DNA from 2 places in the Fictibacillus sp. 23RED33 genome. Region 1 is predicted to be linked to the other one. Evidence: predicted binding sites of a transcription regulator. Region 1 holds the regulator's gene; the other holds the start of a gene.

The links. Region 1 encodes LexA, which represses DNA repair genes until DNA is damaged. Its sites were predicted from a motif close to CGAACATATGTTCG; they were not measured.
Region 2: the regulator LexA is predicted to act here: its motif matches at 2,116-2,129, upstream of IHV09_RS18995 (YolD-like family protein).

What each region holds. Positions count from the first base shown of each region.
Region 1 covers NZ_JACZDX010000001.1:1,219,634-1,223,992, forward strand. The annotation lists gene IHV09_RS06360 (rhodanese-like domain-containing protein) at 1-289, shown strand, start outside; partial or broken gene IHV09_RS06365 (hypothetical protein) at 346-855, opposite strand; gene lexA (transcriptional repressor LexA) at 1,302-1,916, opposite strand; gene yneA (cell division suppressor protein YneA) at 2,077-2,343, shown strand; gene IHV09_RS06380 (YneB family resolvase-like protein) at 2,362-3,006, shown strand; gene IHV09_RS06385 (DUF896 domain-containing protein) at 3,067-3,306, shown strand; gene IHV09_RS06390 (HesB/YadR/YfhF family protein) at 3,411-3,695, shown strand; gene tkt (transketolase) at 3,869-4,359, shown strand, end outside.
Region 2 covers NZ_JACZDX010000008.1:8,542-12,900, reverse strand. The annotation lists gene IHV09_RS19010 (bifunctional lytic transglycosylase/C40 family peptidase) at 1-774, shown strand, start outside; gene IHV09_RS19005 (hypothetical protein) at 792-1,331, shown strand; gene IHV09_RS19000 (AbrB/MazE/SpoVT family DNA-binding domain-containing protein) at 1,349-1,621, shown strand; gene IHV09_RS18995 (YolD-like family protein) at 1,744-2,073, opposite strand; gene IHV09_RS18990 (SIR2 family protein) at 2,376-3,920, shown strand; gene IHV09_RS18985 (DUF3908 family protein) at 4,335-4,359, shown strand, end outside.

The DNA of each region.
Region 1 (4,359 bases):
GTTAACGGCTAAAGAACTTGAGAAAAAATTAAAAGAAGGGCAATCTCTTCATATGATTGATGTTCGTGAAACATCTGAAGTGAAAGAAGGAAAAATACCAACAACCATGAATATCCCACTAGGTTTGTTAGAGTTTCGTATACATGAATTGGACAAATCTAAAGAGTACGTATTAGTTTGTCGTTCTGGAGGTAGAAGCAGTCGGGCATATAAGCTTCTTCAAAGCTACGGTTTTAATGTGAACAATATGGTAGGTGGTATGGAAGCATGGGAAGGGAACACCGAATAACTTTATACTACTTAGAAACAAAACCCCTGACAGCATAGAAGTCAGGGGTTTTAAAATCATTTGATCTCGATGGCGGATGCAATATTGTTCCAGTCAGATGCCATGTTTGCAGTCTTACCATACCAATCAGAGTGCTTAAATAAGACTCCTTTTCCATAGCCTTGTGATGAAGTATGCTGCCAGAGCGTGGTCGAGTAGCTTGATGAAGGTGATGCAGTGCTTAGTGATGAGATTCTATCATTCCAGCTTGAAGGGAGGTTCTTAAAACCGTCTCTCCAATAAATGTAGGCGCCACCTTTGTTCTTGTTCTCATAAAAGTCTGTACAACAAGCACCTGTACCCATCGTATCGATTTTCTTTTGTTGTTTAAGCTTGTCCTTTTCGATATAGGCATTTAATTCTTTCATGTTTGTGAATCCATATGCCAACCAATCGCCGCTCTTATTCTGTTTTGGAAGTACCATAGTCACTTTGATGTGATCATCTAGTAGCTTAAAAGCATTAGATTCGACAGCTTTACCGTCCACATTCACGTAGTCAAATGACTTAATCGTATACTCTTTTTCTGCATATGTCTTAGGTGAAAATACTACTGCGGCAAGAGCAAAACAAATCATATAAAGATATAGTTTTTTGCGCATTATTCTCACTCCCATTATTCGTAATTTTTTATTCTGAAATAATAACACTTGTCCTCCCTTCGATCACCTCCTATCAATTCATACGATTGTTATTAAAATGATTAAAGTTAAACGAAGAGCAAAGGAGTTTTGGTTAACCTCGTTACATTGCCAATTTAAACTATTTAGGTATAATATGTAAATGGATAAAAAGACTTAATATTCAGTCAATTAATAGAACTAATCCTTCATTAGTCGAGTACCGGAGTGCCTATGAATGATCTTTTAAAAGTATTATTAATCTATGAATTAGTAAAGTAATAGGACGAAAAAAAGAAGTATCTAGTCAATTAGATACTTCTTCTAAGGAAAATTCAGAATTAAGGATTAGATTAATGAATACTTCGGTATACGCCGATTACTTTACCTAAAATCGTACAGCTCTGTAAGATGATCGGTTCCATCGATGAATTTTCAGGTTGCAAGCGGATATGGTTTCTTTCTTTGAAGAATCTTTTTACAGTCGCTTCATCTTCATCGGTCATAGCTACGATGATATCTCCATTATTTGCTGTAGGCTGCTGTTTTACAACAACTAAGTCCCTATTGAAAATTCCTGCTTCAATCATACTATCACCAACAACAGATAACATGAATACGTTCTCGTCCCCAACAACGTGCTCAGGTAGAGGGAAGTATTCTTCTACGTTCTCAACTGCACTGATTGGAATACCTGCCGTAACTTTACCGATCACAGGGATTGAAACAGAACGAACAGAAGGGATGTTGTCTTCTAGACCTAATACTTCAATTGCTCTTGGCTTTGTTGGATCTCGCCTTATAAGCCCCTTTTTTTCAAGTCTTGCTAAATGTCCGTGAACGGTAGAGCTTGATGCAAGGCCAACTGCCTCTCCAATTTCACGAACTGAAGGCGGATACCCTTTTTGTGATACTTCCTCTTTTATGAAAGCCAATATATCCAATTGTCGTCTGGATAATTTAGTCATTTTTTAGCACCTCACCGAATTTTTTATCTATAAAAAGTATATCATGGAGAATTAAGAGATACAAACATAAGTTCGAAAAAATAGTTGACACCGAACAAATGTTCCAGTTATTATGAATGTAAGAGATGCGAACAAACGTTTGTTGAAAGGGGATATCACAATGAAACAAGGGACAATGCATGTTATTGTATTTTTAGGGTTGTTAGGTGGTATATTTTTTACGTTATCAAATCTTGCCTCACAAGAAGCTCAATATATCGAAGTAACCATACAGGAGGGGGACTCACTGTGGAGTCTTTCTGAAGAGTATAATGCCAAGCACCATTATTCCAATTGGGAATTTATAAAATGGGTCGAAAAGAAGAACAGTGTAAATGCGGCAGCTGTTTTTCCAGGTCAGAAAGTAATCATACCAGTCAATAAATAAAAAAGCGGGTTTTAAACAATGAAAGCAATCATTTACTCCAGAGTTAGTACAGATAAAGATGAACAAATAACTTCATTAGAAAGACAAGAAGCGGAACTAAAGAAGTTAGCACTACAATTTAAATTTGAAGTTTTGAATTGTTACCGTGAAAAAGCAAGTGGTTTTTCTTTAGATCGAGAAGAGTTGTTAAATATATTAGATCTTGCAAGGGATGGAGAGTTTCAGTGCCTTCTTGTGCAAGATGATACTCGTTTAGGTAGAGGAAAAGCTAAGATGGCATTACTTCATCAGTTGATCAAATACAACATTAAAGTTTATACGCTCTCTAATAACGGAGAATACACATTAACAGAAGCGGACGAAATGGTGCTTGATATTGTGTCTACTGTAGAAGAATACCAACGAAAGCTTCATAATATGAAGATCAAGCGTGGAATGAGAAAAGCTGTTAAAGAAGGGTATAAACCTCAAAAGAATTTAAAAAATCAAACTGGTGGTGGCAGAGACAAAAAGGAAGTGCCAATCTCTGAAATCGTACGATTAAAGAACATGAAGCTTACATTTCATGACATTGCTTTAACGCTTAGAGGGCTGGGCTTTGATGTGTCTAAAGCAACCGTACATAGAAGATATAAAGAACATGTGGAAAATACAGATAACTAGAAATTCCTTTCATTCTGCTGTAGGATAGAGTGAAGAATGCTTTAAAAAGGAGTTTTTACTATGTTATCTAAAGATAAGATGCAACGTATAAATGAACTGTCTAGAAAATCTAAACAATCAGATTTAACATCAGCAGAAAAAGCTGAACAAAAAAAACTACGAGAAGAATATTTACAAGTTTTCCGTAAATCCTTCGTTCAAGATTTGCATGGTATGACCTTTGTTGATCCGAACGGGGATGATGTAACACCTGAAAAATTAAAACGAAGTAAAGATAATAAAAATAACCTCAAACATTAATAAGAAATGCCTATTTACTCACTGTAAATAGGCATTTTTTTCTGTTGCAATCTATACACATTAGTATATACTGTTATATAACAACTTTGAAAGGGGAGAATATTTTGACTTTTTCAATTACAAGTGCAGCTGCGAACCTTTATAAGGATATTGCTTTAGAAGCGTCAGAGGCTTTAAGACTTTTCGTAAAATATGCAGGAAGTGGTGACTCGGGAGGTTTTTCCCTTGGTGTGACCGCTGATGTGCCTGAAGAGAACGATTACATTCAAGAGATTGAAGGTCTTCGATTTTTTGTTCGAAACGAAGATAAATGGTTCGTTGAGAATATGAAACTTGATTATGATGAAAATACGGATCATTTTTCATGTCACTTACCAGGTCTCGCATAATAAAATTTAACCGCCTGTTCTAATACAACGAAAAAGTTGTAGGATAACAGGCGGTTTTTGTATGTTTTCATGAGTAGATGGTAAAATAACTATAGTTAAAAATGTGTTTGTCTTGTCTAATTGCATTTGAACGTTTATTATGAAAGTCAAAACTGTTTAGTACATATGAAGGGATGATTTTTTTGTCACGAACTATTGATGAATTAGCAATTAATACAATAAGAACACTTTCTATCGACAGCATAGAAAAAGCGAACTCAGGGCATCCAGGTATGCCGATGGGTGCTGCGCCTATGGCATATAGCTTATGGTCTAAATTCATGAACCATAATCCTGCAAATCCTGAATGGTTCAACCGTGACCGTTTTGTACTATCAGCAGGACATGGATCGATGTTGTTATATAGCTTGCTACATTTGAGTGGATATGGTTTAACAATTGATGATCTGAAGAATTTCAGACAATGGGGAAGTAAGACTCCAGGTCACCCAGAATTCGGTCATACGGTTGGTGTTGAAGCAACAACTGGCCCGCTTGGTCAAGGGATTGCGATGGCTGTAGGTATGGCTATGGCTGAGCGTCACTTAGCTGCAAAATATAACCGTGATGGACATGAAGTGATTGATCACTTTACTTATTCTATCTGTGGTGATGGAGACCTTAT
Region 2 (4,359 bases), on a different contig from region 1:
GGAGAATATGTCGGGCTGATTATGGCTCTGATCCAACAAGAAAGTGGTGGCCGACATTTAGATGTGATGCAGAGTTCTGAATCAATCGGATTACCACCTGGTGCTATTACCGATCCTGAATACTCCATTCAGATTGGGGTGAAGTATTTTGCGGATGTGATGAAACAAGCCAAAGGAGATATTAATCTATCTTTGCAGTCTTATAATTTTGGGAATGGATTTATTGGCTATGCTTTGGAGCGCGGTGGGTATTCCAAGGAAATCGCTATTGATTTTAGTGAGATGATGGCTGCGAAAAATGGATGGTCCCGGTATGGAGACGTTCACTATGTTGAACACGTCCTTCGCTATTATGAGGGCGGAAATGGTGGGAATGTGGTGGTGGGAGATGGAAGCCAGTCATTTGATGTAGAGGAAGTTCATCACATTATGAAAGAATTTCTTGGCCGGCCTTATGTATGGGGAGGTCGAACACCAGCAGCCGGCGGATTTGACTGTTCGGGATTACTCGAATATGCTTTTGCTCAGGTTGGCATAGATATGTATGGAACAGCACAATCTCAATACGATAAAACCATTCCTGTTCCTGAAGATCAAATAAAACCGGGAGATTTAGTCTTTTTCTCCACCTATAAACCAGGAGCTTCTCACGTCGGCATGTATGTAGGAGATGGCCAATTCATTAATGCGAACGGCAGCAACGGCACTTCTTATTCATCCGTTCAAGAGTGGAAAAACATTTATCCTTTCCTAGGGTTTAGAAGAATTCAGTAGTAGTGGAGGTGAAAATCATGGAACCCAGCCAAAAGAAAAATCACATGATGCTTATAGGTGCTTTTATTGCAGCAATGATCATCATCATGTACGTTTTTAGCTTACGCTCCCAGCTGCAGGAAGTCAGGTCGAATCAGCGTCATTATGAAGAAGAAATTAAATCCTTAACCTCTGTTCCACAAACCGAGGCACTTTCTAAAAATCGGTCGTTCCTTGAAGCGTTTTTCACTTATGAAACTACGGCTGAACGCTATCAAAAGATTCGTCCCTTAATGACTGATCGTGGATTTAAAGCGACTCATCCTTCAGGAACGAAACCACCGGAATCCAAAGAATCCGTCAAATCAACCATGGTTGGGCTGAAGCCGTTTGAATATCAGTCATCGAAGATGGAGGCAGAGTTCTTTAATGAATTCAAGCTTTCGACCGAGTATAATAATGTATCGAATACAGAAACGGTGATTGTCAAAACGTCTCTTATTTATGTGAAAGAGCAAGGCTGGAAGATCGATGATATAGAATTTGTCGGAGAATTAACCGGACGTCCCACGTCCTAAGAATGGAAGATATAAGCATGAAAAGTACAGGTGTTGTAAGGAAGGTAGACGAGCTGGGGAGAATTGTTATTCCCATTGAGTTAAGAAGAGTCCTAGAGATTGAAATTAAGGATGAAATAGAGATTTTTGTAGATGATGATAAAATCATTCTCCAAAAATATATTGCCCATAATGCGTGTGCGATTACCGGTGAGATAACCAACGAAAACAGGACGTATGGTCATGGGAAATTTGTGTTGAGTCCAAAAGGCGCGGAAATCCTGCTTAGGGAACTAGAAGAAGCTAAATGACAAAAGAAGTAACCGATCGTTCTTTCATAAAGAGCGATTTTTTTGTGGCCACAAAAGTCCTTAAAATAGGGATTATTGAATCTTAATACTCAATGAAGAGGTCCATTGCCCTTTCATCGTGTTTAATGAATTCTAACGTCTACCAGGTTTTCGAGTTTTAAACGGAATGTCTCCTCATGAAAGTCCACTATTCTCAATTCTTTTCGATATGTATCTATGTAATGCACTTTACCAATATACAGGTGAAAATCATCACTTTGAAAATATGTAAAACATAGCTCCAAGTTTTCACCCATCGCTTTACTGATTGTCTCTTCCATAAGGGAGAGGCGCTGTTCATCCAGTTCAGGTTTCACTTTCTTTGTTTGAGCCAAATCAAAGGCTCTTAGTTCCTTCATATGTTCTGGCAGCATCATTGCTGTCCACTTGATGTTTCCTCGATCACGTATCATAGTAAATCCCTCCACGCATTTAATCCTTTCTGTCATTATATGCGAATATACGTTCGGTTAACAACAGGCTTTTAATACTACTATTGTTGTGATAGAAGGGTTGATTCAGAGAATCAGAGAAAATTCCTCCTGCTTGTCGAAATATAAATTTAGACTTTTTGACTTTTGTTTGAAGATTAAGAGCCTTTAGGCTGCTTTTTATATTCTTTAGAATGGGGATATATAAGACATAACTTTTTTGTGATATTTCGAAATTCAATGTAAAATAATAGAAAATAATATTTGTGGGGGAAAAGTAAAACATGACATTACCTAAATTGTCTATTTTCTTTGGAGCAGGAGCAGAAATAGGATATGGACTGCCTTCAGGCGGTAAATTTGCGTTAGAAATTTTCAGAGTTTCAAATGAAGAGGATAAAGAAACATTCCGAGAACAGATTCAAAACATTGACTCACGTTCTCAAATTGCATCTCAGTGGTTACCAGATAATTACGCAAGCAAGAGGCTAAATGTTTTTGGAAAAGGTGAATTTGAGGGACTAATTGCATCAAGTTTAGAAAACAGAAGAAGTAACATATTAGACTATCTTGATAAATTTGATAGCAATATCACTAATTTGCTTAGAAGCTGGAAAGTAAGCGAAGACGTTGTTAGAGAGAAGTTTACTGTTGAAACAAATGAACAAATTGGGGATATGAGATACAACCAAGCTATAAGGTTAAATGAAAAGTTAGCAACTCGTGTACCATTGTTTGAATCTGATTATTTTTCTGCATTCTTACGTTTATTAGAAAAGCATCCTACTGATCGTTATTTAAAACGTATTGTAAGGGCTTATTTGGAGTTGCTAGTTGGCGCTATTGGACAGAGCTTAGTTTCGCAATTGAATGAAGAATTGTTTACGGCGGCACCAGATGAGATAAGTGTATTTGACGACTTATCAGGAATATTCTCTTTGAATTACCAAGGTGTTGGACAAACAGGTATGGAGATCGTGATCGAAGAAGCTCCTATTGAAGTTCATGCAGATACAGAAGGACTCACCATTTTTAGGGAACTAGGACGAACTATATTAGAAGAAATATATTGTCAAGCGATGGATTATCAGGCGTTAATTGATAGCCATTTTCGTTATTTATATAATCCAAAAGCACAATGGGCAAAGTTTAGCAGAATTGCAATTTTCCTTCACACGGTACAACGGTATATTACAAATCATGTACGTGTAGACGAAATGAAAATTTCAGAAGGTCCAGGTTATTATCATGACCTTTTAAATATGGGAAATTATTTTGAATTAAAGGCAATCGGTTCAACAAATTACAATAATTTTGTACAGAGAGTAATTGCTGAAACAGAAATTGAGGCAGTTCCAGTATTTCATTTAAACGGTAGTGTTAACGAATATTATGATCCCTATAAAAATGCCATTTTGACTGAGCCGACAGCAGAAGATAGACAAGGTAGAATCCTTGTTCCGTTTATGTTCACGCAAAGTGGTGTTAAACCACTAACGTCGGTTGATATGTCGCGAAAATATGTAGATCTCTATGATTACTTCGTTAGTTCAGATGCTGTTTGTGTAATTGGATATGGCTTTAATGGAGATGATGGTCATATCAACGGTATGTTTAGAAGTCTAGTTGAACAAGAAAATAAGCGTCTGTTTATTTTTCACTATAAAAGTGATAATCGGACGGAACAGCAGCTTTCTAGATATTACCAGCAAAAGCTACGATTGAACTCATCTGCAAACCTCCGAGTATATTTAGTAGATCATAATCGTATGGCAAACGAAAATATCTGGTTTGAAAATATACTTAATGAACTAGTTACTCCATTGTAAATACATTGATCCATTCACTAAAAATAGCATTCTATTTGAGAAGCAAAAATCATAGCTAATCTTTTAGTTAAGATTATGTCTCGCACTAATCCGAATCTAACAAAATAGATATTTTGTTTCATTCTCAAAACTTTAGATTAACTATTAGAATCCTTGTTGTTTAAGGGTTCTTTTGTTTTTATTAAGGACTATAAAAAAATGAATGTATCGTTTTGTTCTAATAAGGTTTAATTAATAAAACGTAATGATTAATGCAATGCATCAGCTTAAATAGCTTTTAATTTATTCAGTAATCGGGAAAACGCTTAAAAATTTGTCAGAATGAAAGTGATAATGAATTGAAATATTCTTAATAAGAGGTAAATTTATCCTATTGTCGAATAAAGGAGTTATTAATTATTAGGAGGATTTAATATGTCATATACATTTGAAGATTTTA